Regions from separate parts of the Dickeya parazeae Ech586 genome, predicted to be linked through region 1. Evidence: riboswitches for the same ligand, from Rfam matches in the RefSeq annotation. Region 1 holds a riboswitch; the other holds the start of a gene.
What was found. Region 1 has a riboswitch for thiamine pyrophosphate ahead of thiC (phosphomethylpyrimidine synthase ThiC). Riboswitches for the same ligand answer to the same signal wherever they lie in the genome.
Positions count from the first base shown of each region.

Region 2: linked by a shared signal. The riboswitch ahead of thiM (hydroxyethylthiazole kinase) and the one ahead of thiC (phosphomethylpyrimidine synthase ThiC) in region 1 are both predicted to bind thiamine pyrophosphate.

Region 1 is NC_013592.1:264,742-272,419, forward strand. Features, by position in the region: gene DD586_RS01180 (HesA/MoeB/ThiF family protein) at 1-625, opposite strand, end outside; gene thiE (thiamine phosphate synthase) at 627-1,262, opposite strand; gene thiC (phosphomethylpyrimidine synthase ThiC) at 1,262-3,223, opposite strand; TPP riboswitch at 3,360-3,475, opposite strand; gene nudC (NAD(+) diphosphatase) at 3,738-4,511, shown strand; gene hemE (uroporphyrinogen decarboxylase) at 4,567-5,640, shown strand; gene nfi (deoxyribonuclease V) at 5,640-6,314, shown strand; gene DD586_RS01210 (YjaG family protein) at 6,406-6,996, shown strand; gene hupA (nucleoid-associated protein HU-alpha) at 7,307-7,579, shown strand; gene DD586_RS01220 (DUF1481 domain-containing protein) at 7,584-7,678, shown strand, end outside.
Region 2 is NC_013592.1:3,397,427-3,405,104, reverse strand. Features, by position in the region: gene DD586_RS14900 (MalY/PatB family protein) at 1-449, shown strand, start outside; gene DD586_RS14895 (alpha-keto acid decarboxylase family protein) at 1,037-2,689, opposite strand; gene DD586_RS14890 (LysR family transcriptional regulator) at 2,828-3,730, shown strand; TPP riboswitch at 3,906-4,006, shown strand; gene thiM (hydroxyethylthiazole kinase) at 4,041-4,835, shown strand; gene thiD (bifunctional hydroxymethylpyrimidine kinase/phosphomethylpyrimidine kinase) at 4,832-5,635, shown strand; gene psiE (phosphate-starvation-inducible protein PsiE) at 5,832-6,239, shown strand; gene trhP (prephenate-dependent tRNA uridine(34) hydroxylase TrhP) at 6,425-7,678, opposite strand, start outside.

The DNA of each region.
Region 1 (7,678 bases):
GTTTGAGCGCTTCCAGTGCCTGCAAGGTGCCCATTACGCCGACCACCGGGCCAAGGACACCGGCGGTGCGGCAGTTGCGTTGGGGTTCCGTCGCATCCGGGTAGAGACAGGCGTAGCAGCCGTGTGGGTAAGGGGGTGTCAGTACCAGCAACTGGCCGCTGAACCCTACCGCACTGGCGCTAATCAGCGGTTTTTGCGCCGCGACGCAGGCCGCGTTGACCGCGTGACGGGTGGTCATGTTGTCGCAGCAGTCGAGTACCAGATCGGCTTGCGCCACTGCGGTTGCCAGCGACTCTCCTTCAAGCCGGGTGGTCAGCGCGACGGTTTTCACCAGTGGATTAATCGCTTCCAGCGCGTGGCGGGCCAGCACGGCTTTGGGATGTGACAGGTCTGCATGGCGGTAAAGAATCTGCCGTTGCAGATTAGAGATGTGCAGGGTGTCGTGGTCTGCCAGCAGCAGAGTGCCAACCCCCGCTGCTGCCAGATAGAGTGCTGCCGGTGAGCCCAGCCCACCCAGCCCGACCAGCAACACGCGGGAGGCCGCCAGTTTCTGTTGCCCTTCCTGGCCGATATCCTCCAGCAACAGCTGGCGGCTGTAGCGCATAAATGCCTGATCATCGAGCATGTTATGCCTCCCGTCTTTCTATCAGTCGCAGCAACGTCGCGGTCGCGGCGCGCCAGTCAGCGGCCTGAGTGATGGCGCTGACCACGGCGATGCTGCCGACCCCGGTTTCCAGCACGGCGGGTACCCGGTCAATGCTGATACCGCCGATAGCCACGGTGGGAAAGCGCCCGTTCAACGCGCGAATATGACGGGCCAACTCCACCAGACCTTGCGGTGCGGATGGCATGGCTTTGGTCTGGGTCGGGAAAATATGGCCCAGCGCGATGTAAGACGGCGACAGGGCGATGGCGCGTGCCAGCTCAGCATCGTCATGGGTAGAGACACCCAAACGTAACCCGGCGGCGTGGATTGCCGCCAGATCGGCCGTATCAAGATCCTCCTGACCCAGGTGTACGCCGTATGCCTGATGCCTGACGGCCAGTTGCCAGTAGTCGTTGATAAACAGCCGGGCCTGATATTGACGGCCAAGGGCAATCGCCCGGATGATATCCGGCTCGGCCTGCTCCGCTGGCTGGTCTTTGATGCGTAGCTGGAGAGTGCGAACCCCCGCATCCAGCAGGCGCTCAATCCACGCTACGCTATCGACCACCGGGTAAAGCCCCAGCCGGGCGTCGGTGGCGGGAAACGCGCGGGTCATCAGCGTTCCTCCTGTGGCAGGCTGGTGGCGGTGTGGTACAGCTCGCTACCACGGGCGCGGAATTCGGCGGACATGTTTGCCATGCCGACGTCGATCGGTTGCGCTTCCTGACGGGCGGCGTAATCGCGTACTTCTTGTGTGATCTTCATCGAACAGAATTTCGGCCCGCACATCGAGCAGAAATGCGCGACTTTGCCAGATTCCTGCGGCAGGGTTTCATCGTGGTAGGCGCGAGCGGTTTCCGGGTCCAGCGCCAGATTGAACTGGTCTTCCCAGCGGAATTCAAAGCGAGCCTTGGACATGGCGTTATCGCGGATCTGCGCGCCGGGGTGCCCCTTCGCCAGATCGGCGGCGTGAGCGGCGATCTTGTAGGCGATCAGCCCTTGTTTGACGTCGTTTTTGTTCGGTAGGCCTAAATGCTCTTTCGGGGTGACGTAGCACAGCATAGCGCAGCCGAACCAGCCGATCATCGCCGCACCGATACCCGACGTGAAATGGTCATAGCCCGGCGCGATATCCGTGGTGAGCGGGCCCAGCGTGTAGAACGGCGCTTCATGGCAGTGTTCCAGCTCTTCGGTCATGTTACGGCGGATCATCTGCATCGGGACATGACCGGGGCCTTCGATCATTACCTGCACGTCGTATTCCCAGGCGATTTTAGTCAGCTCGCCCAGCGTGTGCAGTTCGGCGAACTGCGCTTCGTCATTGGCGTCCTGAATCGAGCCAGGGCGCAGTCCATCACCCAGTGACAGGGCGACGTCATAGGCACTACAGATTTCGCAAATTTCGCGGAAATGCTGGTAGAGGAAATTTTCCTGATGGTGCGACAGGCACCATTTCGCCATGATGGAGCCGCCGCGCGACACAATGCCCGTCAGGCGTTTGGCGGTCATCGGTACATAGCGCAACAACACTCCGGCATGAATGGTGAAATAATCTACCCCTTGTTCGGCCTGTTCCAGCAAGGTGTCGCGGAACAGTTCCCAGGTGAGGTTTTCCGCAATACCGTTGACCTTTTCCAGCGCCTGATAGATAGGCACTGTGCCGATCGGCACCGGGCTGTTGCGCAGGATCCACTCGCGGGTTTCATGAATATAGCGCCCGGTGGATAAGTCCATCACGGTGTCCGCACCCCAGCGGGTGGCCCACACCAGTTTCTCGACTTCTTCCTCAATCGAAGAGGTCACCGCAGAGTTGCCGATATTGGCGTTCACCTTCACCAGAAAATTACGGCCGATGATCATCGGCTCCGATTCCGGGTGATTAATGTTGGCGGGGATAATCGCGCGCCCGGCCGCGACTTCCTGACGCACGAATTCCGGTGTGATGTCGTCCGGCAGCAACGCACCGAAACTGTGTCCCGGATGCTGCTGGCGCAGCACTTCGCCGCGAATACGCTCACGTCCCATATTTTCGCGGATGGCGATGAATTCCATCTCCGGCGTGATGACTCCCTGACGGGCGTAATGCAACTGGGTGACACGGCGTCCCGCTTTGGCGCGTCTGGGGTGTGGCAGGTGTTCAAAACGCAGATGGTCGAGACCACTATCTGCCAGCCGTTGTTGGGTAAAACCGGAACTGACGTGCGATAAGGTTTCCGTGTCGTCGCGTTCGGCAATCCAGTCGGCCCGCAGTCTGCCAAGCCCACGGTGTACATCTGGCGTGACGGCCGGGTCGCCGTAGGGACCGGCGGTATCATAAACCGGCACCGCTTCGTTAGGTTCATAGCGCGGGTTGTCGCGGCTACCGCCCAGCAGTGTCGGGCTTAGCTGAATTTCCCGCATGGGTACGCGAATATCTGGGCGTGAACCGGTCAAATAAATCCGCTGTGAGTTTGGGAAGGTTGAGCCGCGCAGCGTATCGATAAACTGTTGAGCGGCAGCACGTTGTTCACGACGACTGGACGGTGTTTTTTCTTCGGAAGCCATCAGCTCCGTGGGAAGTTTGGATTCGGTAGACATAGCAAGTTCCTGTTCATTAATGGGAAAATTGCTTGTCTGGAGTTCGGAGGGAGTAATCGCCGGATGCTGGCTGGCAACGGCAGAAGGCATGTTGCCCTGACTGTTGCGCCACTCCCCTGAATGGATGTTGGGGGGCGATATCATTACTCTTGTTCCCTTCGCAGGTATTAGCCTGATCAGGTTCCGCGGATCCCGAATTAACGGTCTCAGCCCACGCGCCATCAGGCGTGTTGGGCACTCCGACAAGATAGGGCCCCTTGCGGGGCATAAAACTCGTGGTCAATTAAAACGATTAGCCACGACAATACTACAGCCACTTTATGCGCTGTGGTGCGGCGGCGTCAATGATCGAATATCAGCCAAGTCTGGTGATCCGCTGGGGGGATGTGCATTGCCAAGGCTTCACCCGCGCCGGATAATGCCTGACGGAATGTCGTCATGTTGACAAGGTCGATGAAAACACCAATGGGCTGCCTGACAGACCAGCCTGATAATAAGCGGGGCGATAAAAAAGATGGAAGTGACGCTGAAAGGTGAAGAAAGCGGGTGGTGGGTGGTATATCACCGCCACCAGATCTGGCTGCCTCAGGGTGAGTTACCGAAAGGAACAGCAGCGCAGTGGCAATTGCAACAGCGTTCTGCCCGTCAGGTGGGCGAATGGCTGGGGGAGCCGGTATGGCTGGTGCTACAGGAGAAGGCGAGCGACATGGGGTCGGTACGCGAACTGCTGAGTCAGGATGCCGGGTTGTTCCAGTTGGCGGGCCGTGCGGTGCAACTGGCGGAATTCTACCGTTCGCACCGATTTTGCGGTTACTGCGGCCATGAAATGTCAGCCAGTACCACTGAGCTGGCCTGCCTGTGTCACCATTGTAAAGAGCGTTACTATCCGCAAATCGCCCCTTGTGTGATTGTGGCTATCCGCCATCACGACAACATTCTGCTGGCGCAGCATTTACGCCACAAAGGCAATATGTACACCACACTGGCCGGTTTCGTTGAAGTGGGGGAAACGCTGGAACAGGCGGTGGCGCGGGAAGTGATGGAAGAGAGCAATGTCCGCGTCAAAAACCTGCGTTATGTCAGTTCACAACCGTGGCCGTTCCCGCATTCGTTGATGATGGCGTTCATGGCCGATTATGACGGGGGAGAACTGAAGCATGACCCGTCTGAACTGCGGGATGCTAACTGGTTTCGTTATGACCGCTTGCCGGAATTGCCGCCACCGGGTACGGTAGCCCGGCGTTTGATTGAAGACACGGTCGTACTGTGCCGCGAAGCTGATCAGTGATCGGCCATCGCCAGCGACAATCATGCCTGCACGCAGGCGTTACAAGGAAAAGACCATGACTGATCTGAAAAATGATCGCTATTTGCGTGCGCTGTTGCGCCAGCCTGTGGATGTGACTCCGGTATGGATGATGCGTCAGGCAGGGCGTTACCTGCCTGAGTACCGTGCGACTCGCTCGCAAGCCGGTGATTTTATGTCGCTGTGCAAAAATGCCGAACTGGCCTGTGAAGTGACGTTACAGCCGCTGCGACGTTACAACCTTGATGCCGCTATCCTGTTTTCCGATATTCTCACCGTGCCGGATGCGATGGGATTGGGGCTCTATTTTGAAGCAGGGGAAGGGCCGCGCTTTACCTCACCGGTGACCTGCCATGCCGATGTGGAAAAATTGCCGATACCGGACCCGGAACTTGAACTGGGTTACGTGATGAACGCGGTACGGACTATTCGCCGCAATCTGGCTGGCGCGGTACCGCTAATCGGTTTTTCCGGCAGCCCATGGACGCTGGCGACGTATATGGTTGAAGGCGGTAGCAGCAAAGCCTTTACCGTCATCAAAAAAATGATGTTTGCCGAGCCGCATACGCTGCATTTGCTGCTGGATAAGCTGGCGGATAGCGTCACGCTTTACCTGAATGCCCAGATTCGAGCCGGGGCGCAGGCGGTGATGATTTTTGATACCTGGGGTGGCGCACTCAGTGGCCCGGCTTACCGTGAATTTTCGCTACACTACATGCATAAAATTGTCGATGGCTTGCAGCGTGAACATGATGGTCGTCGTGTACCGGTGACGTTGTTTACCAAAGGTGGCGGTCAGTGGCTGGAAGCGATGGCGGATACCGGTTGTGACGCGCTGGGGCTCGACTGGACGACGGATATTGCCGACGCGCGGCGTCGCGTGGGAGACCGGGTTGCGCTACAGGGCAACATGGACCCGTCGATGCTGTATGCACCGCCAGCCCGTATTGAGCAGGAAGTCGCCGCTATTCTGGCTGGGTTTGGCACGGGTAATGGCCATGTGTTTAACCTGGGGCACGGTATCCATCAGGATGTGCCGCCGGAGCACGCTGGTGTTTTCGTTGAAGCGGTACACCGTTTATCCGCACCGTATCATCAGGACATCGCCTGATGGATATACCAGCATTGCGCGCCGAGCAATGTGACAAAGCGGCGTTGGTCGTTCGTCACGATGATGTCCCTTTTGAACAACCGACGCTGATTGCCGGTGCGGATGTCGGTTTTGAGCAGGAAGGCGCGGTAACCCGTGCGGCGGTGGCGGTGCTGGCTTATCCATCGCTACAACTGGTTGAATACCAGATTGCGCGCATTCCGACGGTGATGCCTTACATCCCCGGTTTTTTGTCGTTTCGTGAGTATCCGGCGCTGATGGCGGCATGGGAACAATTACAACACCGGCCGGATTTGCTGTTTGTCGATGGACATGGCGTGTCTCATCCTCGCCGTCTGGGGGTTGCCAGCCATTTTGGTTTGCTGGTTAACGTGCCGACGATCGGTGTTGCCAAGCGCCGATTGTGCGGGCAGTTTTCGCCACTGGCAGACGCAGCGGGCAGTCGTCAGCCGTTGCTGGATAAAAATGAGCAGATCGGCTGGGTATGGCGTAGCAAAGTGCGTTGCAACCCGTTGTTCGTCTCCACTGGTCATCGTGTCGGTATGGACAGCGCGTTGCAGTGGGTCATGCGCTGCATGAACGGGTATCGTCTGCCGGAACCGACCCGTTGGGCGGACGCGGTGGCATCAAACCGTCCGGCGTTTCAACGCTGGCAACGTGAGGCCGGGCTGTAGGATAATGCCGGGCAGTAAACTTTAGGAATTCAGGTATATGGCAGTGTGGTAATTTTCGTTACACTGCCGCCCATTATTATTGAGATAAACAATGTTACGTAACCCGATCCATTTGCGTCTGGAAAAACTGGCAAGCTGGCAGCATGTCACCTTTATGGCTTGCCTTTGTGAACGTATGTACCCCAACTACCATGAGTTCTGCCAGCAGACCGGGTTTGGGGATGCACAACTCTACCGGCGCATACTGGATTTGGTATGGGAAACGCAGGTCGTTAAAGACGCCAAAGTCAATTTCGACAGCCAGTTAGAAAAACTGGAAGACGCCATCCCCGCGCCGGATGATTACGATATTTATGGTGTTTATCCGGCCATTGATGCTTGCGTGGCGCTGAGTGAATTACTGCATTCGCGTCTGAGTGGTGAAACGCTGGAACATGCGGTGACCATTAGCGAAACGTCGATTCGCACCGTAGCGATGCTGGAAATGACGCAAGCCGGTCGGGAAATGACCGATGAAGAGTTAAAGGACTTGCCCGCAGTTGAAGAAGAATGGGATATCCAGTGGGAGATTTTCCGCCTGCTGGCCGACTGCGAAGAACGCGATATTGAGCTGATAAAAGGACTGCGTGCCGACCTGCGTGAAGCCGGAGTCAGCAACATTGGGATAAATTTGTATCAATAACGCGATAAAACGTGATTTAAGGCCTGAAATGGCCTGTCTTTAGGCTTCACATCCGCACCCTGTCTGGTCTACATTTGGGGGGCGTAATAAAAGTGGCTGTCGGTGCGTGTATGCAGGAGAGTGCTACTACACCCTAAATAGTTCGAGTTGCAGGAATACGGTGACGCAGCGCATCCCGAAATCTTACTTGAGTAAGTCAATGGGTTGAGCGAGGTAAGCCAAGGCACCTGTGGCGCGAAGTATGATGGGAGATGGCATATCCGTCGCACTCGATGCTTAGCAAGCGATAAACACACTGTAAGGATAACTTATGAATAAGACTCAACTGATTGATGTAATTGCTGACAAAGCTGACCTTTCCAAGACCCAGGCTAAAGCTGCTCTGGAAGCTACTCTGGCAGCGATTACTGAGTCTCTGAAAGAAGGTGATGCAGTACAATTAGTTGGTTTTGGTACTTTCAAAGTCAATCATCGTAATGAGCGCACTGGCCGCAACCCGCAGACTGGTAAAGAAATCAAAATCGCTGCCGCTAATGTGCCCGCGTTTGTATCTGGTAAGGCATTGAAAGACGCTGTTAAATAAGCGCATGCTGATACAAGGTTTAAGCAGAGGGGCGATTTCGCCCCTTTTGCTTTTCTGCAGACGATATATTCGGGTGGTTGTTCCGGTGCTGGTGTGCTG
Region 2 (7,678 bases), 1.7 Mb from region 1:
GATTACAGACGTCAAATCTGTTTATTCCTAATAAGTCACTACGTGACAGGCTTAAACGCACTTATGCATGTTGCTCATTGCATATCCCAAATATGTTAGGGCTGGTGGCCTGTGAGGCAGCTTACCGTCATGGCGGTCCGTGGTTATCAGTGTTACTGGATTACTTACGCGGTAATCGGGCGTTGTTGCAGGCGAGTCTTGCTACCGGTGTCAGTGTTCGACTGTTCGATGCTGATGCGCTCTATCTTGGCTGGCTGGATTTTCGGGCCAGTGGTATTGCGCCGGTGGACTTACAGCCAACATTGCTCAAACAGGCTGGGGTGTGGCTGGATGATGGTGCGAAATTTGGCCCTGAGTACGCCGGGTTTGCCCGGATTAATTTCGCCTGTCGGCGTGAATTGTTGCGTTCTGCGCTGGCAAGAATAACTGATACATTTAAGATGCAGTAAAGGCAGGCGCGTTTATCTGTGTGGTTGATGATGAGAGAAGGTTATTCCACCATGATTAGTGACAGAATGCTTTCTTTAGTCAGCACGCCTAAGTTTTCGATATTTTTTAATTAAGGGAGCGAAAAATACCCTCCCCCTTAATTATGTGTGACTCATGTAATTTTTTAAAAAATTACAATTTCAGGTAAGCAGTGCTTGTGAACCATTACTTCATAAAATAGTTTGATTGATCTATATATACCCTTCATACTTCAAGTTGCAGGTGCGTTGGCTGCGTTACTTGGCCCACTTCATGGGCCTCGCCCCTTCGGGGCCGCTGCTAGCAGCGTTCAAATCGGCTTACGCCAATTTGTCACTCACCCCAGTCATTTACTTGTGTAAGCTCCTGGGGATTCGCTCGATTGCCGCGTTACAAGGCTCTAACGAGCCTTGCCCTAAAGGGCCAACGCATGGCGTTGTTCAACACGCGAGCGTGTTGTCCTGAAACTTGAATTATTTTGGGTATAGAGTGATGTTATTTACTCTTAACTAACTGTCGTTTAATTATTGATGTAATGCCATGATATTGGGTGTTAATTAATTGCTGCTTAAGAGTAAAGCGTAGCAACAGATGCACCTAATTTCTCTGCTAATTCTGATGCAGCATATCTTTCCATGACAATCTCAATATATGAGGCTTGATTACAAGATTCTGCTTCCCTCATCGCCTCATCTAACTCGTCACATGTACTGACTTTGCGGCAAAACCAGTCATTACACCCCAGTACTTTGGGGAGTTGTGCATAGCTCCACTGAGGTAAATCATTATAAATGGCTTCTGGGTCTTTACACAAAAGACGCTCAATAAGATAACCCTCGTTGTTAATTACAAATATAATGGGTTTTAAACCAAAGCGACCAAACTGACTAATTTCTTGTGCCGTCAATTGGTGAGCCCCTTCACCGGTAATTAATAGGGTACGGCGGTCAGGTAACGCCATCCCAGCGCCAAAGGCGGCTGGTGTGGCCCAACCTATTGATCCCCATAGGGTCTGGTTATGGAGTTGTGCTCCCTCAGGGAGTAGCGCAAAACCCAGCCCCATAGAAACTGTACCCGTTTCGGCGAAAATGATGTCATTTTTTCTGAAAAAACGCTCAAACCGTGGGTAAAGATATTGTGGGGTTATCTTCCCTTCAGCATTGGATACCGGCTTGCCAAGGCTGCCTGGTTTTGGAGTGGCAATTTCAGCATGAGGGAGTATTGATATCAGGGCCTGTAGTACATCTTTCATAGCGATGTTGTGAAATGTTTTATCGTCTACTGTTACCTGATGAGAGTCGATAGAGATAATTTTTTTTCTTTCGAGGGCGGAGGTAAAACATCCGGTATTAAAATCTGTTAGGGTCGCGCCGATCATTAATACGCAGTCACAGTTTTCGACAAACTGCTTCACGTCTGTGTTCATGAGATTGCCATTATACATACCGATATAATGTGGATCTGACTCTTCAATTACTGACTTGTCCATAAACATGGTGGCGAATGGAAAACCTGTGGTGCTGATTAACGTTTTGACATCACGGGTTAACCCTAATCTTGACGTTATAATCCCCGGTAATACACAGACCGATTTACTTTCAGTTAATTTTCCAACAATTGCTGCTATGGCTTCATCATGTGAAGCCGGGTCACTGATATCAGGCGTGATGACTCTCTCTTCATCAGGAAAAATAAGGGCTGACTCAGCATAATCAGAAGGCAAACCGATGTATACCGGGCGATGTTCTTTCATTGCAACATGAATTAACCGCTCCATTTCGTCTACACAATTCTCAGGCGTCAAAATGGCATGCGCGCATGCCAGACGCTGGCCCAGCTCATAAAAAAGCAGGAAATTTCCATCACCTAAAGTATGGTGTACCAGCCTGGATGATTGTTGAACATGACTGGCAGGCATTCCCACTAAATGGAACACCGTTAAGTTTTCAGCATAAGCACCTGCGACGCCATTGATAGCACTCAGCTCCCCAACACCGAATGTGGTGGATAGGGCTGCCATTCCTTTTATGCGAGCATAGCCGTCAGCAGCATACGAAGCGTTTAATTCATTACAGTTCCCAATCCACTGCAGGTTGTCACTTTTACAAGCGGCGTCTTCGATGGGGAATGCGTAGTCACCGGCTACCCCAAAGATGTGTTCTATCCCAAGCGCGGCCAGACGTTCAATCACATATTCCACTACGGTTAGTTGTTCTTTCATGATATTCATCTCCACTTTTGCTCTTAATCAAGTTTTTAAATTCAGCATTAAGCCTTTTTACTAATACGCTTGATTACCTTGCGTGGAAAATGGTTTATTATCATAGGGGGTATTCAATAATGTAATAGGGGCGTCTTCGTGGATATACGTGCCTTACGCTATTTTGTAAAAGTGGTACAAAGTAATGGCTTTAACAGAGCATCAAAGTCATTGTTTGTTACACAATCCGCCATTAGTCGCAGCATCCTCAGGCTGGAAGATGAACTCGGTTGTACCTTAATAAAACGTGAGCAAAGTGGGTTAACACTGACTGATGACGGTATGATTATTTTTGATCACGCAAAAATAATTTTGTCTCAGTTTGAATCTATGCATAACGCTCTACGTGAGAAATCTGGTCCCTTATCGGGGAATTTGAATATTGGATTGCCGCCAGTCATCGCTTCAACATTTTTTTCAGCCATCATTAAAGAATTCAGCTCATGCCATCCTCTGGTCGAGCTTAAGATATTCGAATTAAGCACAACGAATATTTACGATGCAATGCAGTCTGGTAAAATTGAGACGGCTGCTGTTCTGCTACCTTTTGATGATAATAACTTTGAACTGCAAAAGTTTGGCTCAGATCGGTTGGTGTTACTCGTTAATGAAAATCATCCCCTTGTAGATAAAGAAGAGGTTGATTTTATTGAGCTGATTGAACATAAGTTCGTTTTTTTCTCAGAAAATCTTAGGGTTAATGAGCTTATTCATAGCGCTTTTGGTGTTTATAATAAAAAGCCAGAGGTGGCTGGTAGTAGTAACCATCTTGATTTAATCATTGCTATGGTTGTTGCCGGGGTCGGAATAACGTTATTGCCTGAAAGTATGTGCCGTGCAAGGAAAATTGATGGGGTAGTGACGCTTCCCGTGTCTAATCCCATATTATCTTATGAATTAGCTCTCGTGAATTTCAAAGGCTACAAGAGCCGAAATGTTTTAGCCTGGAATGTGTTAGCCAGAAAAATGTTAGGTATCTCTTTGCCGACGGAAACAGAATAGATTATTAATTCCTTAAATAACACCTCGGCGCTTTTTTTGGGGCGTATCGCGCTACGGTGAGTCCAGGTGGGGCTGGTGCGAAGGGGGCCACATCGGTCATCGAGGGAATACGGATTATCCATGACGGCAGGCATCCTGCCATTGACCTTTTTACTCAATACTCCCAATAATAGCGTTCGTTGACTCGGGGTGCCCCTTTATGAAAAGCGGGGCTGAGAAATACCCGTATTACCTGAACTGGATAATGCCAGCGTAGGGAAGTCACGGTATCCCACCGGTACCGCCTTCTTCCACGCCGGTTGGGAGGTTTATGAACGCTCGACCTGTACTTTTCCCTGCCGCGTCTGTCGCGGACTCTCTCGATGCTTTCCGTTTGCGCGCACCGTTGGTGCATTGCCTCACCAATGAGGTGGTGCAAGGGTTTACCGCCAATGTGTTGCTGGCGTTAGGGGCTTCGCCCGCGATGGTGGTCGATGCCGGTGAAGCGGCACAGTTTAGTGCGTTGGCCGATGGGGTACTGATTAATCTGGGGACGCTTGAGGCTGACCGCGCGCAGGCGATGCGCGCCGCGGTAACCAGCGCCGTCAACGCCGGTACACCGTGGGTGCTGGACCCGGTCGCGGTCGGTGGCCTGCGTTTTCGCACTGAATTTGCCGTTGAATTACTGGCGATGAAGCCAACGGCTATCCGTGGTAACGCCTCCGAAGTGATGGCGCTGGCAGGCGAGCAGTCTGCCGGACGTGGCGTGGACAGCGGCAACGATGTGCTGGCTGCCTTGCCTTGCGCCATAGCACTGGCACAACGCTGGGCTACCTGTGTGGTGGTCACCGGCGAGGTGGATTATGTGACCGACGGCGATCGGGTGCTGGCGATACCCGGCGGCGATCCGCTGATGACCCGGGTGGTTGGCACCGGGTGCGCGCTGTCGGCAGTGGTCGCAGGCTTCTGTGCGCTGGAAGGTGACCGCCTCGGTCATGTGGCCGCCGCCTGTGCGGTGATGTCTCATTGCGGGCAACGGGCGGCGGCGCAGGCACGGGGGCCAGGGAGTTTTATTCCTGCGTTTCTGGATGCGCTCTATACCCTGACGCGGGAGGCGCTGGTATGAAACGTATCAACGCGCTGACGATCGCCGGTACTGACCCGAGCGGTGGTGCCGGTATTCAGGCTGACCTGAAAACCTTCTCGGCACTGGGAGCATACGGCACCAGTGTGATTACCGCGCTGGTGGCACAAAATACCCGCGGCGTGCAGTCGGTTTACCGCATTGAACCGACGTTTGTCGGTGCCCAACTGGATTCGGTACTGAGCGACGTTCGCATTGACAGCGCGAAAATCGGCATGCTGGCACAGACGGATATTGTGGAAACGGTGGCAGACCGGCTGTTGCGTTACCCGGTGCCCTATGTGGTGCTGGATACGGTGATGCTGGCCAAAAGCGGTGATCCGCTACTGGCGGCGGAGGCAGTGGAGGCGGTGCGTCAGTTGCTGTTGCCGCGGGTATCGTTGATCACGCCTAACCTGCCTGAAGCGGCGGCGCTGTTACAGTGCGCGCCTGCCGACGATGAATACGGGATGCGTCAGCAAGGCGAAGCGCTATTGGCGATGGGGTGTCAGGCGGTGCTGATGAAAGGCGGGCACCTGAGCGACCGGGAAAGTCCTGACTGGTTGTTCATGCCGCATGCTGAGCCCGTTCGGTCAAGCACGCCGCGTGTGAACACCCGACATACACACGGCACCGGTTGCACGCTGTCGGCGGCGCTGGCGGCGTTGCGACCGCGTTATGATAACTGGCTCGATACCCTCTCTGCCGCACGGGCCTATCTGCAAGGCGCGCTGGAACAGGCTGATTCGCTGGAGGTCGGTCACGGCATCGGTCCGGTGCATCATTTTCACCGCTGGTGGTAATGATGGCAGTCTGATCAAAGCGATAAGAAAATCAGATAAGTAGTAAAAAATATTGCATAGACAGCTCGCTGATGACCCGGTAGTTTTGTGATCTCCGTCAGGTTATTGCCAGATGGCGACACTGACGTCCCCCAGGTCTTCAGGGGCTGTTTTTTTGGGGCGTATTTTCTCTGAATCTAGCGTTGAGGAGAGGCTTATGGCGGGGTCTGCGCGTGCGATCATGATCGCCAGAGGATTACAGACGATACTCAATTTCGGCCTGCTGGTGCTGGCGGTGATTCTGGTGGTTTTTCTGGCGAAGGAAACCTGGCATTTGGCGACGGTACTGCTGGTCAGCAATGAAAAAGAGTCGTCGTATATGCTGATCGAAAGCTTGGTGATTTATTTCCTCTATTTTGAGTTTTTGGCGCTGATCGTGAAGTATTTTCTCTCCGGCTATCACTTCCCGCTGCGCTATTTCATCTACATCGGTATCACCGCGATTGTACGGCTGATTATCGTCGACCATAAAAATCCGGCGGATACCTTCACCTATGCCGGGGCGATCCTGATTTTGGTGATCACGCTCTATCTGGTGAACAGCCCACGTCTCAAGCGTGAATAGCGCGCAAAGAAAAAGCCAGCTCAAGGGAGATTGAGCTGGCCAAGGAGGTGGTTCCTAGTAGCATTACTACGCTTATTTTTCGTTTTGTATTTTCTCAGCGCTGCAATAATAACCAGTCACCTGGGCCATTGATGTGATCTGATTCTAAAAAATGTCACAATTGGCACGATAGTGTCACTTTTTTGCTATTTTGCATGCGGGTTACGGGTGGTTGTCCCCGACAGGTTGCGTAGCAGTAACGCGTATTCCAGGTCGATATCGTCCGGCACGGGCAGATACACGGTGTGGCCGTCACCCGGTGCCACCTCGATCGTCTGGCCTTTTTTATTGAGCAGGGTATCGATAGTGAACTGGACATTGCCGCCCGGCGTCATCATTTCCACGCTATCGCCGCGAGAGAATTTGTTCTTGACCGCCACTTCCGCCAGACCGTCTCGCCGCTCGCCGGTGAACTCCCCGACAAACTGCTGCTGGTCAGACACCGAGTAACCGTAGTCGTAATTCTGGTAATCCTCATGAACGTGGCGGCGCAGGAAGCCTTCGGTGTAACCACGGTGCGCGAGGCCTTCCAGCGTTTGCAGCAACGTTGGGTCAAACGGCTTACCGGCGACAGCATCGTCGATAGCGCGGCGGTACACCTGTGCGGTACGGGCACAGTAATAGAACGACTTGGTGCGGCCTTCGATTTTCAGCGAGGCGACTTGCATGTTGGTCAGGCGTTCTACGTGCTGAATGGCGCGCAGGTCGCGTGAGTTCATGATGTAGGTGCCGTGCTCGTCTTCAAACGCGCTCATGTATTCGCCCGGGCGCTGTTTTTCTTCCAGCATGAAGACTTTATCGGTCGGTGCGCCAATGCCTAGCGTGGGTTGCGGCTGAGCGCTGTCTATCTGGGTAACCGCAATCGGCTCGTGAATATGTACGATGTTGCCCACCGCGTCTTCTTTACCTTCCTGCACGTTGTATTCCCAGCGGCAGGCATTGGTGCAGGTGCCCTGATTCGGGTCGCGCTTATTGATGTAACCAGACAGCAGGCAGCGGCCGGAATAAGCCATACACAGTGCGCCGTGAACGAACACTTCCAGCTCCATTTCCGGCACCTGGTGGCGGATTTCCTCAATCTCTTCCAGCGACAGTTCGCGTGACAAAATCACCCGGCTGAGCCCCATTTGCTGCCAGAACTTCACCGTCGCCCAGTTGACCGCGTTGGCCTGTACCGACAGGTGGATAGGCATCTGGGGGAAGTTTTCCCGTACCAGCATGATCAACCCCGGATCAGACATGATCAACGCATCCGGGTTCATGTCGACCACCGGCTGCAGGTCACGCAGGAAGGTTTTCAGTTTGGCGTTATGGGGCGCGATGTTAACCACCACATAAAACTTTTTACCCAGCGCATGGGCTTCATTGATGGCTTGTGCCAGCGTCTGGTGGTTGAATTC